DNA from 4 places in the Neomoorella thermoacetica genome. Region 2 is predicted to be linked to each of the others. Evidence: riboswitches for the same ligand, from Rfam matches in the RefSeq annotation. Region 2 holds a riboswitch; each other region holds the start of a gene.
The links. A riboswitch is a leader RNA that binds a small molecule or an ion and turns the genes downstream of it on or off. The one in region 2 is predicted to bind cobalamin.
Positions count from the first base shown of each region.

Region 1: linked by a shared signal. The riboswitch ahead of MOTHE_RS13675 (S-layer homology domain-containing protein) and the one ahead of cobK (precorrin-6A reductase) in region 2 are both predicted to bind cobalamin.
Region 3: linked by a shared signal. The riboswitch ahead of MOTHE_RS01010 (ECF transporter S component) and the one ahead of cobK (precorrin-6A reductase) in region 2 are both predicted to bind cobalamin.
Region 4: linked by a shared signal. The riboswitch ahead of cobU (bifunctional adenosylcobinamide kinase/adenosylcobinamide-phosphate guanylyltransferase) and the one ahead of cobK (precorrin-6A reductase) in region 2 are both predicted to bind cobalamin.

Region 1 is NZ_CP012369.1:1,402,002-1,405,365, forward strand. It holds gene MOTHE_RS13675 (S-layer homology domain-containing protein) at 1-1,193, opposite strand, end outside; cobalamin riboswitch at 1,572-1,839, opposite strand; gene MOTHE_RS07035 (GerAB/ArcD/ProY family transporter) at 1,868-2,959, opposite strand; gene MOTHE_RS07040 (spore germination protein) at 3,107-3,364, shown strand, end outside.
Region 2 is NZ_CP012369.1:1,153,565-1,156,928, forward strand. It holds gene MOTHE_RS05800 (energy-coupling factor ABC transporter substrate-binding protein) at 1-133, opposite strand, end outside; gene MOTHE_RS05805 (energy-coupling factor ABC transporter permease) at 391-1,170, opposite strand; gene cobK (precorrin-6A reductase) at 1,185-1,970, opposite strand; cobalamin riboswitch at 2,322-2,569, opposite strand; gene MOTHE_RS05815 (5'-deoxyadenosine deaminase) at 2,639-3,364, opposite strand, start outside.
Region 3 is NZ_CP012369.1:185,202-188,565, forward strand. It holds gene MOTHE_RS01000 (S-layer homology domain-containing protein) at 1-751, shown strand, start outside; gene MOTHE_RS01005 (AIR synthase related protein) at 848-1,624, opposite strand; gene MOTHE_RS01010 (ECF transporter S component) at 1,621-2,175, opposite strand; cobalamin riboswitch at 2,316-2,515, opposite strand; gene MOTHE_RS01015 (ammonium transporter) at 2,764-3,364, opposite strand, start outside.
Region 4 is NZ_CP012369.1:1,009,758-1,013,121, reverse strand. It holds gene cbiD (cobalt-precorrin-5B (C(1))-methyltransferase CbiD) at 1-900, opposite strand, end outside; gene cobU (bifunctional adenosylcobinamide kinase/adenosylcobinamide-phosphate guanylyltransferase) at 1,021-1,608, opposite strand; cobalamin riboswitch at 1,736-1,912, opposite strand; gene MOTHE_RS05070 (hypothetical protein) at 1,950-2,210, opposite strand; gene MOTHE_RS05065 (PHP domain-containing protein) at 2,263-3,105, opposite strand; gene MOTHE_RS05060 (stage V sporulation protein S) at 3,183-3,364, opposite strand, start outside.

The DNA of each region.
Region 1 (3,364 bases), 250 kb from region 2:
CCGTTATATGTAGCCCTAACTACAGTCTGCCCGGTTTGAAGGCCGGTTGCCAGGCCGTTAACAACTTCAGCAATGTTGCCGTTGTCCACCGACCAGGCGGCATCCCGGGTCACGTCGCTGCTCGTGCCGTTCAAATAATTCATTATGGCCTTAAACTGCCGTTGGCCATTGACGTTCACGGTGGCTGTTGCCGGGGTTATGGCCAGCCCCGGAGAAGCTACAGAACCGGCCCTTCCTTCCAGAATTAAATAAGCATAAAGGGATTCCGTGGCATCAAGGGCGTTCTTCGTAGTGCCGAAACTCCCGTCGCTATTGGGGGCTAGCTGCACCATATAGTCAACGGGCGTCATCCCCTGGGCGCTTTTCCAGGTGGCTGGATCCACATCTAATCTTTGCAGAGTGACAATCAGCTCGGCGGTGTCGACTGCAGGGTCGTCAGGCCACGGCTGTGTAGTATAGACACTTCCATCAGGTTGCTGCCACTTCCGGAGGTAGGCCAGGCCGTTAGTGATGGCGGCCTGGATCTGCTGGTCACCGGCGGCATTGGGCAGATAGGTCAATGCCCGGATGGCCTGGCAGGTGGTCATAAAGTCCGGGTAGAAATCCGTGCCCCACGTACTGCCCCACGCGCCATAATTTTCACCCGCCGTAGTACATTGGGTGTTAAGGAGATATTCACGCGCGTAAATAACATTGACCACACTGAATTCTCCGGCCCGGCCCAGGGCATCAAAAACCGGCATATCGCTGTAAACATTATTGTCGAAGTCGTTTGGGCCCTGCTTATCGGCCAAAATGGCCGCCAACTTCCTGGCCAGATCACTATATCCCCACGCCTTGACCGCCAGGAGCTCATAGGCAATATCTTTTGTCTTCGCAGTAGCGGGACTCTCAATAGTTGCATAAACGGCGTCAAGTATCGATTGCTGTAAGGATTTACCATTGTAAACCCAGTCTGAGGCTGCCAGGTCTTCACCGGCGAGGGTGAGGACGTAGGCGTCGTAGGCGCTTAACCTTTCGCCGTTATAGAAAGCTTGTTGATTAAATTGAATGGCTTTAGCAGCCAGACCATTATAATCTACGGTACCTGCCTCCACCCAGACGGGGCCTATAAATGTCGTAAGGAGGCCGAGGAGCAGGCTTATCATTACCGTCAAGGACAGGAATCGCCTCTTCATACCATTTAAGAACATGGTCAGACCCTCCATTATACAAAAATACCTACTAAATCCAGGTTTTTCGTTCACTAAACTAACCGCACATGCCCGAAAGGCAAAAACAGTCATGAAAATAGGGTTATCTTCGTACCAAATAAGGAGCATCAAAAAGCGGCCTTATCCCAACACCTCCCTGCGAACTCCCCGGGTGGGTTAGAATAGGCCGTCCAGCTACCGGTCCCGGCGCATCGTAAACTTCCAGTTGCATTTCCTTGTTGGAAGCTCCTAGCCGGACCGGCTGGCAGCATTTAAGCCTGGCCCCTCGGGACCAGACGCCTACCCTTATCAAATTAAAACCCCTGCTCCAAAATGAACAGGGGGATACACTGCTTCCCCATCCTGCGTAGGGAGCACCACTTACGACGACAAGCACCAGGTATCCTGGCTCGGGCTCACCGCTCCCCCACGCCTTCCCAGTCCGGCGCTCAGTCCCTTTAACCGCAACCCGTTAGCGGCAGGGCTCTTGCTGAATGCCGGACCAGTGGCCTGCTGTGGGGTCGCTCCCCCTCACAGTGGCGCGACCGCGCCGGACTTGCACCGGCTTCCCTTGTGGCTTGCGTTATATTTGTTGTGATAATATTCTATTCTACAAAAACCATCGAATTCCTGCCCCAAAAACTAAAAATATCTGAACCGGGAAACGGGTTCCTTTACCCTTTAATTTTTCTTATTTTAGCCACCAGGAGCAATAAAGCGGGGTAGAACAGGTAGGCAGGGAGAAAATAAAAGGGGAAGGCCCGTCCGGCAAAAATTAACATCTGGGAAAAATTCTCATAGAGGCTCATAGCTAAAAAGGTTATTAACAGTCCGGCTGGCAGCACCAGGGGACGGTAATCCCGGAGGCCGAAAACCTGGGCTGTGCCGAGGGTAAAAACATAGTAGACGACAGTCAGTTTCAGCAATATAGTAAAACTCCAGACGAAAATAATGACCGGTTCCAGCCGCTGCAAAAAGTCACCGATATTTATCATTTGAATGGCTATCAGGCTGGGGAAATTTATCCGCGCCGTTTCGGAAGGACCCAGGACGATGAGGTTACGCACCAGGACCAGGGTGGTGAGCAATGTTGCCACGGTTACCGCCAGGGCGAAGGGGGGAAAGTTTCTCCTGGGTTCGGTTAAAAAAGGTAAAATGACCAAAAAAAAGACGGCTTCGCCGAAGGGAAAAACAAAGGCCGGGTAGACCCCTCGTAAGACCGGCAGGGGCCCCCTTTCCATCACCGGGAGGAGGGCTTCCCAGTGGGCTAATCCCGGGACAGCTTCCGCCAGGGCGGTAAGAACCAAAATGGCGACAATAACAAAAGGAATTAAGAGCTCGCTTAATCGCGCCGGGATTTCTATCCCTATGCGAATGGCGTAGGCAGCCAGGCCGGCAAAAATTCCGGCGACTAAAACCATTGGCGTCTGGGGCAAGATCGCCATCTTATATAATTCAATAACGTTACGCAGCACCAGGGCGGCCAAGTACAGGGCGTACCAGAGAAAAATAAGATTGCAAAAGGTCCCCGGCCAGCGCCCCAGGACCCTGGTGGCATACTGCACCGGGGTTTCCCGCGGGAAGCGCCGGGCTAAGGCTGTATAGCAATAGGCCGCGCCCAGTCCCAGGGTTCCCGCCAGCAGGTAAGATATCCAGGCGTCCTGTTTGGCCGGCCCGACAGGGACGATCAAGGTAGAGGTACCAATAAGGTACCCGGTAACCAGCACAAAAAACTGCCAGAGAGAAATCCTACCTTTTTCAATCATGGAACTTCCTCCCGGCGATAGGAGAATCCTTCCGGAATAATGTATCCATTTGCCGGCAAGATATGCAATTCACCAAGGTATGCCGGTATATAAATCAACGGGGGGTTTCATAATAGTTCCGGGGTTCGTTAATCCTCATTGAAGAAGGTGCGGGCCTTGCTCCGCTTGTGGCGCTGGCTGGGACGTAAAAAAACATCCGGCGGGCAACTTCCGGGGGACGACTCCCGCGCGGTAAATCACCGTCTGGAGGTTAACATTGCGTATATCAAAAAAGCCTTCGGCCGGAGCGAAGACCTGGTGATCAGGGAGATAGAGCTTCCGGGCAGGAAACTGGCGCTGGTCTACGTGGAAACCCTCATCGACCGTGATGTGGTCCAGCGGGATATCCTGCGTTCCCTCCTGGCG
Region 2 (3,364 bases):
GGATCTGGGTGATGGCCTCTGCCGCCCGGTCGTCGGCACCGGCAAACTCCGCGCTCCGGTGTATGAGGAAAGGCACTGCGGCCAGGAGAATAACCATAAGGAGTAACAAGAAATTTTTATGGGCGGTACTCATTAATTACGCCTCCTCCGAAAATAGGGTTTTAGCAAAAATGGCGATTGCTGGTTGGGCTGTACTCCAGCTTCTAATGGGCTGGATGGTACAGTCTGCGGGCTCCGGTGGTTCTCGGCTAGCAAACTTCGCGCTTAGCCTTGCTCGGCGGCGGGGGTGGCTTGATTTTTATCGTGATGGGGGCGCCAGCCCCCATGAGTGGCTCCACTGAACAACTGCCATATTTGAAGTGTTGCGATAGGGACGTTCCGGGCGTTCTTTTACCGGCTGTACTGCCGGCTGGGGCCACCTTCAGCCGCCGTCTTCCCCGGCATGATTGACAGCTCCTCCAGGTCGTTTTTGTTATAGGTGGCCAGAAGGTTAAAGACGATGACCGTTAAAAAGCCCTCACTGATGGCCAGAGGTAGTTGGGTAACGGCAAAGATGCCCATGAATTTGAGCATGGAAGCTACCACTCCCCCGGCCTGGGCCGGGAAAGCCAGGGCGAGCTGGAGGGAGGTGGTGACATAGGTCATCAAATCACCCAGGGTGGCAGCCAGGAAGACGGCCAGGGGCATTGACCCTTTGAGCTTTCTTACCAGGCGGTAAAGGCCGTAGGCCACAAAGGGACCGACGACGGCCATGGAAAAGGTGTTGGCGCCCAGGGTACTAAGACCCCCGTGGGCCAGTAACAGGGCCTGGAAGAGGAGAACAATGCCCCCCAGGATGCTCATGGCTGCCGGGCCGAAGAGAACGGCCCCCAGGCCGATGCCGGTAGGATGGGAACAGCTCCCGGTCACTGAAGGGAGTTTCAAGGCCGAGAGGACAAAGGTATAGGCGCCGGCCAGGCCCAGGAGCATTTTCAGGCCGGGGTTACTTTTAACGGTATGCCGGATGGAGCGCAGGCCCCAGATCCAGAAGGGCAGGACGACGATAAACCAAAAGGCGGCCCAATTGAAAGGCAGGAAGCCTTCGGCGATATGCATGGCAAAGGCCGGCCGGGCCAGCGCGGCCATAGCCAGGAGAAGATACAGTGTTAACCAGGTTGTACGGCGGAACATCGTATGTACCCCCTTCACGTCTCATTTCCCACATCTAATTGCGGAGGCGCTATCTTTTGCAGCAGGGCGACGGCTTCAGAAACTGTATAGACAGGGTAACGGTACTGAATGGCAGGCCGCTTGATTACTACTACCGGTATTTTTAGCGCCAGGGCGGCGGCGATTTTGGCCTCGGTGCCGCCAGCCGGGCCGGCATCGCGGGTGACGACGACGCCAGCCTTGCAGGCTTTAAACATGGCTTTATTTATTTCTTTGGAGAAAGGCCCCTGCATGGCGATAATGTCGCGGGGCGTCAAGCCCAAGTCCTGGCATTTTTTAATTACCTGGTGTTCAGGTAATACCCGGACCACGATTCGCTTGCCTTTTAGCAGCGGGTTTTTGACGAAAACTTCCAGGTTATTGGTACCGGTTGTTAAAAAAATGGTCTCTCCCAGCCGTGCGGCTGTTCGAGCGGCTTCGTCCCAGGTGGCCACCTGATAGATGAGATTGTCATCCGGCAGCCTTGTCTCGGCACGTAAAAAACGCAGGTAATATATCTGTTGTTGCCGGCACCAGGCTTCCAGGGTCCGGGATATATGGTTGGGATAAGGTAGGGTGGCATCAATGACTGCTTCCAACTGCCTGTTACTCTCCAGGGCAGCTAGATTATCCTCCGTAAAAGGACCTGTTAATATTGCTACCGCCCCATCCTGCCGGGCCAGCTGCTCTCCGTAGGTACTGTCAGCCCAGGTTACAATTTGATAACCGGCCTCCCGGAGGCTGCGGGTTAACTGCCTTCCCTCCCCGGTACTCCCTACCACCAAAATCAAGAGGCCATGCCCTCCTTGCGAAAACTAAAATCCCCGGCAATAATGCCGGGGAGCGAATGGTGCTGCCGTCAAACAGGCATGCCTCAATACACCACCTCCCCGGGTTAATCCCCTGGTGGAATTCAGACAGGCTAGCCTGTTGGCCGGGCATCATCGGTGGCTGCAAGTCCCCGCTTCCAGGCGGCGTTTTGCTCCACCTCTCCCCTGCCGGCGGCTGAATTTAAGCCCGGTCTACTCGAGACCGCGCACCCACTCTGTATGCAATTTAAAAACCCCCTGCTCCTACCTAAAGCAGAGGGTTTGCTTGCCATGATTCTGGCCAACCACCCCCTATCCGACGTAGGGGTAAAGGTTTCCCAGGCAACCGGTATCCTGACTCGGGCTCACAGCTACCGCACCGCCTTCCCAGTCCAGCACTCAACCCCTTTAGCTAAACCGTCCCGGCTAACTTCTGAACGAAGTTAACCCGTAACGGCAGGATTTTGCTGAGTGTGGGCCAGTGGCTTATGGTGCCTGCTCCCCCTCACAGTGGCGGGACCGTGTCAGATTTGCACTGACTTCCCGTATTTGCCTGGAACATATTCATTTTAAGGCTATTTTATCATAACCTGGGTAGGATGTCCAGGGGTACTAATTCAGATTATATGTGTATTAAAAAGCTAAGCCAGCCCGGCTCTGTGGGCGACACGCTGGATGGCCTGGTTGGCCTTCCGCCGGACTTCATCGACATCTATGGTCTTCAGTTCGCCCTTCTCCATGACGATTTTGCCGTCGACCATGGTCAGGGTGACGTCCGACCCTTTAGCCTGGTAGACCAGCTGGGTGTAGACGTTAACGCCGTCTTCTGGCTGGGTATGGAGGCCATCCACGGAGACCAGGGCCAGGTCAGCCTTCTTCCCCACTTCCAGGCTGCCGATTTCCTTTTCCATTCCCATGGCTCGGGCCCCACCCAGGGTGGCCATTTCAAAGATTACAGACGCCGGCATGGACGTAGGGCCGTGGACAGGCTTTTGAATTAGCGCCGCCAGCCGCATTTCCATGAAAGCGTCCAGGTTGTTATTGCAGGGCGCGCCATCGGCGGCCAGGGAAACCACCGTCCCCCGGCTCAAAAGATCCGGTACGGGGCAGATACCGGAAGCCATCTTTAAGTTAGAGGAAGGGCAATGAACCACCTTGGTACCAGTGCGAGCCAGAATATCTTTCTCTTCTTCATCGAGCCAGATGCAGTGGACAAGGATGAGGCCGGGGCCGGTGAGGCCGATATCGTCAAGATAGAGGACGTTACGCCGGTGGTGGAGCTTTTCCACCAGGGCGCATTCACCCAAGTTTTCCGAGGCGTGGGTATGGATTTTAACACCGTACTTGCGGGCGAGATCCCGGACCTT
Region 3 (3,364 bases), 970 kb from region 2:
CCCGGCCGGCGTCCCCGCTAGGATAAAATATGAAGAGCGGCAGGGGTTGGACCGGGACCTCCTAGGCGTTTACCAGGTGAAAAGCGATGGTTCTCTGGTTTACCTCGGCGGTCATGGGGTGGACGGGAGTCCCTACCTGGAATTTTCGTTACCGGGTGATGGCAGTTATGCCGTTTTGGAGTACCGGGCTGATTTTGCCGACCTGGCGGGCCACTGGGCGGCCAGGGATGTCCAGGTCATGGCGGCCAGGCATATCGCCGCCGGCGTGGGCGAGGGGCGGTTTGAGCCCGACCGAGACATTACCCGGGCCGAATTTACGAGCCTCCTGCAGCGGGTCCTGGGCCTGCCGGTAAAAGGAACGGTAACCGGCTTTAGCGATGTGCCGGCCGATGCCTGGTACGCTCCCTCCGTGGCCGCCGCCGTCCGGGCGGGGCTGGTGCACGGGTATGAGGATAGTACCTTTAAACCCGATAATCCGGTGACCAGGGCCGAGATGGCGGCCATGCTGGGCAACGCCCTGGCCTTGCAGGGCCTGGCCGTGAAGGTGGAGCCTGGTCAGGTAGAAGCCGTCCTGCAACCCTATCGGGACCAGGCGGCCGTACCTTCCTGGGCCCGGCCGGCCATGGCCGCGGCTGTGACGGCCGGTATTGTCGGCGGCCGCGAAGGCGGCCTGGCGCCCCTTGAGCGCGCCACCAGGGCCGAGGCCATAGTGATGCTTGAGCGGCTGATGGATAAAGCCGGCTGGAGATAGGCCCGTGGGTTGCCCCCTGCCCCTGCCGTGAAAGCGGCAGGGGCGTTTTTTCGCCCTGGAGAAAGCAAGTACCCTGGCGCCCCGTCGCTGTCCGGATTACCGGGACGCGGCGGGGCCCAGGGTACCCAGGAGGCAGAAGGGTTTTTCCGCCCGGCGCCCCGTGGTCTCCAGGGCGGCCCGGTCGCCGGCGGCGAGGATGCAGGTGGCAGGGCCGGCCGACTTTAGCAGGGCCGGCCCTGTGAGGCCCGGCCTCCAGTTGATTTGCAGCCCGTATAATGCGGCCAGGTCCCTGGCCTCGGCCAGGATGCCCCTGGAGCCGGCGGGGACGATTTCCCGGATGCCCGGCTGGTCAAGGAGCAGGCGCACGGTTTTCAGGTCTACGATTTCCGGGTCGTCGAGGAAGACCTCGGTTCCGACCTTGGGCCGTCCGAAGAGGGCCAGGGTATCGCCGGCAGCCAGGCGTCCCATTAACAGCTCTGCGGTTGTTGCCAGGCCGATGACGGTGATCCCTATCCCGGACTGGGTAGTAGGTATATTTTTTTCGCTGCTGCCGGTAAGGGTTTTCTCCGGGTCGATGCCCAGGACGCGCATCTCGTCGGCCACACCCTCCCGGATGGCCGCACCTGCAGGCTCCGGCTCGACACAGAGGGTGTTGACGACGCATACCGGCCAGGCACCTAACGCCAGGACTTCCATCAGGGCCACCCTGGCGGTAAAACGGCCCAGGACGTACCCGGGCACCCGCACCACGTCGGCTTCCTTGGGGCCGATGGCCCCGGCGGAGTCGCAGGCGATCACCAGGGATCTTTGCGCATCCAGGTCCAGGATGGTCAAGTCCCGGTAGCGGCGGGGGGAAAGGGTGGCCGGGGTCATTTGCCTTCACCTTTCCCCCGGCCGGCGGCATAGCTGGCGGGAAATACCCGGCGCAGGCTGGTGAAGGCCGTCGCGGCCAGGACGATGTTCAGGGCGGAAGCGATCAGCAGGGGCACCACCATGGCCAGGAAGAATGCTTTGCCGAACCCCGGCAGGGGGATGAACAGCGCCGGGAGTAAGAGACCGTTGAGGGCTATTCCCGCTGCTATCCCCAGCCAGGGGGAAAAGCGGTAGAAAATGGCAAAGAGGGCGACGACAGCGGCCATGCCGGCGGCAATAACCAGGTGGAGGGGCGGGGTGAGGGGGAACCCGGCGGTAAAGGCGGTGAGCAGGTGCCCCAGGGCTGCTATCAGGGCCCCGTCGGCGGGACCCAGGATGAGGGCGCCGAGAAAGCCGGGAAAAGAATCGAAGGCCGGGGTGCCGGTGATGCTGGGTATTTTTAGATTGGCGCCCACAGTTGACAGGGCGATGAGCATGGCCAGGGTGGCCAGGCGTCTGGCCGTCCAGCGGCTTGCCTTAACGGCCGGGGAGGAAAGTTCCGGTTTTGCCATGTTTGCTTCTCCTTTCTAAAGAAGATTTTGTCAGGGGCGAAATGGGGCCGGGCCACCCGCAACAAAAAAGTCCCCAGCCGTCTACCGGCTGGGGACTTTACCATCATCCCCGGTTGCTTCTCCCCTTTCCTGGCGAAGGTGAGAGGTCATATGGACAGGCAGGTCTCCTGGCTCGCGCTTCCTTGTTTAGCGATGCCTTCCCGGGAACTATCCCAGTGGCGTTATATCGCCAACTCCACGCTCACAGTGGCGGGACCGCGCCGGATCGCCGCCTGAAAAGGCGGTTACCGGACTTCCCTATTCTCCCCCTCCCGGGGGCACCTGTCCATTTTTTTCATATATGGTTGTCAATTATTAATATAATCCACCACCGGGCTTTTGGCAAGCCCTGTTTCCGAAAGTAAGCCCGGGAAAGACTTCCCGGGGGCAGGTAGCCGCACCCCCGCCTTTGGGTGTACTGGAACTCCAATCAATTGGTAGCTTACCTGATACAGATACCCTTATAAAACCACGGGACTAACCCTAGAAGAGATAAACAAGCCCCGCCGCTGTTCGATTACCGGGCCGCGACGGGGCTATGTTGTCCGTTTATTCCTGGCGGAAAAGACCGGTTCCGGCCGGGTTACCCTGGCTCACCATCCAATTTACCGCCAGTTCTCCCGGGGCGGTAACCCGTTTACCCTCTGCTACCTCCAGGGCTGCCAGGCCGGTGTCGGGATAGGCGCTTTCGCCGTGCTGGGAGAGATCCAGGCCGGCTTCCTCTTCCTCGGCTGTGACCCGCAGAGGTGTCAACAGGGAGACGACCTTGAGAATGCCGTAGGTCACTGCGGCGGTAAAGATCCAGGCCGCCGCCACGCCTACCACCTGTACCCCCAGCAAATGGGCGTTGCCGTAAAGCAGGCCGTCGGCCCCGGCGGGGTTCACGGCTTTGGTGGCAAAGATGCCGGTGGCAATGGCCCCCCAGGTACCGCCGACGCCGTGGCAGCCAAAGGCGTCCAGGGAATCGTCGTAGCCCAGTTTAACCTTGGCCACGGCCACTGACAGGCAACAAAGGGCGCCGCCGATACCGCCGATTACCAGGGCCGCCGGGGGAGTGACGAAACCGGCCGCCGGGGTGATGGCGACCAGGCCTGCCACCGCGCCGCTGGCCGCTCCCAGGGCGGTGGGTTTGCCGTGGAGCAGCCACTCT
Region 4 (3,364 bases), 140 kb from region 2:
CGCTTCTACTGTAGTGGCTGCAAGTATCTGTTGCACTATTTCCCGGGAAGCTCCGGCGGCTGCCGCCAGGGCGGCAATAATCTCCTGGCGGGCATCGGCAACATGGCTATGGGTATAAAAAATGCCACCCGCTACTTTCACCAGCTTACCCCCATGGCCCCACAGGAGGACCCTTTTGACCCGGCGTTCAACACAGGCTTCCAGGAGATAACCAATAAAATTGCTGGTTAAGATAATGGCGGTGGCAGGTAAACCATATTTCTCTTCCGCCTGGCGCTGGCCCAGGCGACCAGGGGTTAAAACCAGGGTCTCCCAGCCGGCGGCCAGGGCAACATCGATTTGGGGAACCAGGGAGTTCCGGAAGGCCTCTTCGGACATGGGTTCGACGATGCCGGTGGTGCCGAGGATAGATAAACCGCCCTCGATCCCCAGGCGGGGATTGAGGGTACGCCTGGCTAACCTTGCGCCTTCCGGAATGCTAATCTCCAATTCCATACCCAAGCCAGGGGGAACAATGGCAGCTACGGCCTCCTTGATCATGGCCCGGGGCACGGGGTTAATGGCCGGTTCCCCCACCGGCACCGCCAGGCCGGGGCGGGTGACTATCCCTATACCCTCGCCGCCCCGCAGGGTAATGCCCCCGGCTTGTTTCCTGGCCCTTACGTGAATGGCAACTCCGTGGGTAACATCGGGGTCATCACCGGCGTCTTTTATGATGATGGCTTCGGCCTCTTCAACACCTTTATGTACGGTAACGGGTAAAGTTATTATTTCTCCCCGGGGCAGGGTCAGGGTAATTTCTTGGACCTCTTCCCCTCGCCACAGGGCCAGGGCTGCTGCCTTGGCTGCCCCTGCAGCGCAGGTCCCCGTGGTATAACCCCGACGTAATTTTTGGACCACTGCTTTTTCCTCCGAAAATAGCTCGCTTCAGAAAAATGTCGGCAAGTGTAGTTTTCTCTGGAAGCCACAGGTCGGTGGCAGGATGAGACGCTTTTAGGGCTCGCCCTGTAACCCCAAGGTTTACCACGCAGTTACAGCTTGTTCCCCACCTTTAAGGACTACAGGCAGCCCTGCCACCACCAGGTATACCCTGTCCGCCTGGCGGGCTAATTCCTGGTTAGCCAGGCCCAGGAGATCGCGAAACAGCCGTCCCAGGGGATAGGGTGGCACCAGGCCCAGACCTACTTCTTCAGTAACTACAATTACCCTGGCCCTGACCTGGTAGGCTGTAGTTGCCAGTTCCCTGAATCTGGAGGTAATCCTTGCTATCAACTCTTCCCTTTGTTCCCGGTTTTTTTCAGCCTCGTAATGGTAATTGTTCAAGAGATTACTGAGCCACATTCCCAGGCTATCAAGGAGCAGGGTGTCAGCCTGCCGGCCTTCCTGTCTTATGGTCTCGATGACTTCCAGGGGGGTTTCTATCGTCCGCCAGCTGGCTGGCCGCCGGTTTCGATGGAGGTCTACCCGGGCGGCCATTTCTTCATCATTAATCATGGCCGTTGCCAGATAAACCACTTGGCCACCTGCTTCCCCGGCCAGTTTCTCGGCCAGGCTACTCTTGCCGCTCCGGCTTCCCCCGGTCACCATAATTAGCGGCCCGCGTTCCATATAATACTCTCCCCACGTTAGAATACATGGTTTCCCCCGGCGGCATGGGAGGTTTATAAAGAACAAACTCCAGCCTCGCGACCATGGCTGGAGTAAGAACCTTAAGTTTATATTTCGCCCCTTTACGCGAGGGTTGAACCAACAGGCAGGTTTCCTGGCTCCCGGCTCATTACTTTTCCTCGCCTTCCCAGTAGATCACCAGTGGCCTCTGAGGAAAAACTCCCCGGTTACAGTGGCGCGACCGCTCAGGATTTACACCTGATTCCCTTTTAACCCTGCAGGCACCTGTTGTTTATTAAATTTGCTTATAGTATAAACCACCACCTGGCCCAGGTCAAGTCCTATGATACAATATCCCCCCGGAGTTTACAGTTAAGGAATACCAACTCTCTATTTTTTTGCCAGATGACCCGGGCGTAACGGCGGTTACGAGCCCGGAGTTGCTCTTTTTCCTGGCGCAGGCGGTTTACCAGCTCCCATTTTTCGTTTTCACTTTTTTCCACCAGGCGCATCAGGACACGCCGGCTGATCCGCAGTTGTTCAACTCTGTTCTCCAGCTCTTGAATACGCTGGTAAAGGGCTACCTGGCTATCTCCAGCCAACGGGCCCACCCCCTTTTATTTCTTGCTAAAGTATATGACCAAAAACTAATCCTTAGTCGCCCGCATCCCTGATCCTTTGCCACCTCTCCTTGAGCCGTACCAGTTCCGGAGCTCCGATGGTGCAGGAACCCAGATCAGCATGGCTGTCTCCCGACCGGCCATGGAAATCGGAACCACCAGTCACTACCAAATCGTACCTGGAGGCTAGTTTCAGGTAACGCTCCCTGGTGACAGGATCATGGTGGGGGTAATAAACCTCCAGGCCCTGGAGCCCGGAGTTTACCAACGCGGGAATAATGTCATCGGCCTGGCTCAGCCCGGGGTGGGCCAGAACAGGTACCCCACCTGCCTCCAGAATTACCTTCACAGCCACAGAGGGCGGAATTTTAGCCCGTGGTACATAGGCCGGTCGACCCCTATCCAGGAGGGCTTTAAAGGCGGCATCAATGGAGGGCAGATATCCCTTCTGGACCAGTGCCGCCGCTATATGGGGACGGCCTGTAGTCTCACCCTTGGCTTCCCTCGCGACGTCAGCCATGGTCAGGTTATAACCCAGATCCCTGAGCCTGGCTACGATCTTCAGATTGCGCCGCTGGCGAGCCTGGCGCATGGTTTCCAGAAAAGCCATGAGTTCTCCCTGCTCCCAGTCCAGGCCATAACCTAGAAGGTGAATCTCCCGCCCCTCCCATTCGGTACTCAATTCTATCCCGGGAATAACCTTTAAGCCCACTTCACGGCCGGCAGCCAGGGCTTCAGCAAGGCCAGAAACGGTATCATGGTCGGTAATGCCCAGGGCCGTCAGTCCCCTTTCCCGGGCCAGCCTTACCATCTTGGCCGGGCATAGCTGTCCGTCAGAAGCTGTAGTATGGGTATGTAAATCGGCGCTTACGACCATATTTCTATCCCCAAGTATATTCTTTGCTATATATTATAACCTGAAGCCTGCTCCCTCACGGTAAGCAGGCTTCAAATTTACTGGGTTTTCCGCGGTTCGACGATTAGTTTCATGGCCGTACGTTCCTGGCCTTCAATCTGAATATCGGCAAAGGCAGGGATGCAGACAATATCCAGTCCGTTGGGAGAAACAAACCCCCTGGCAATGGCCACGGCTTTTATGGCCTGATTCAGGGCAGCGGCGCCGACAGCCTGGATTT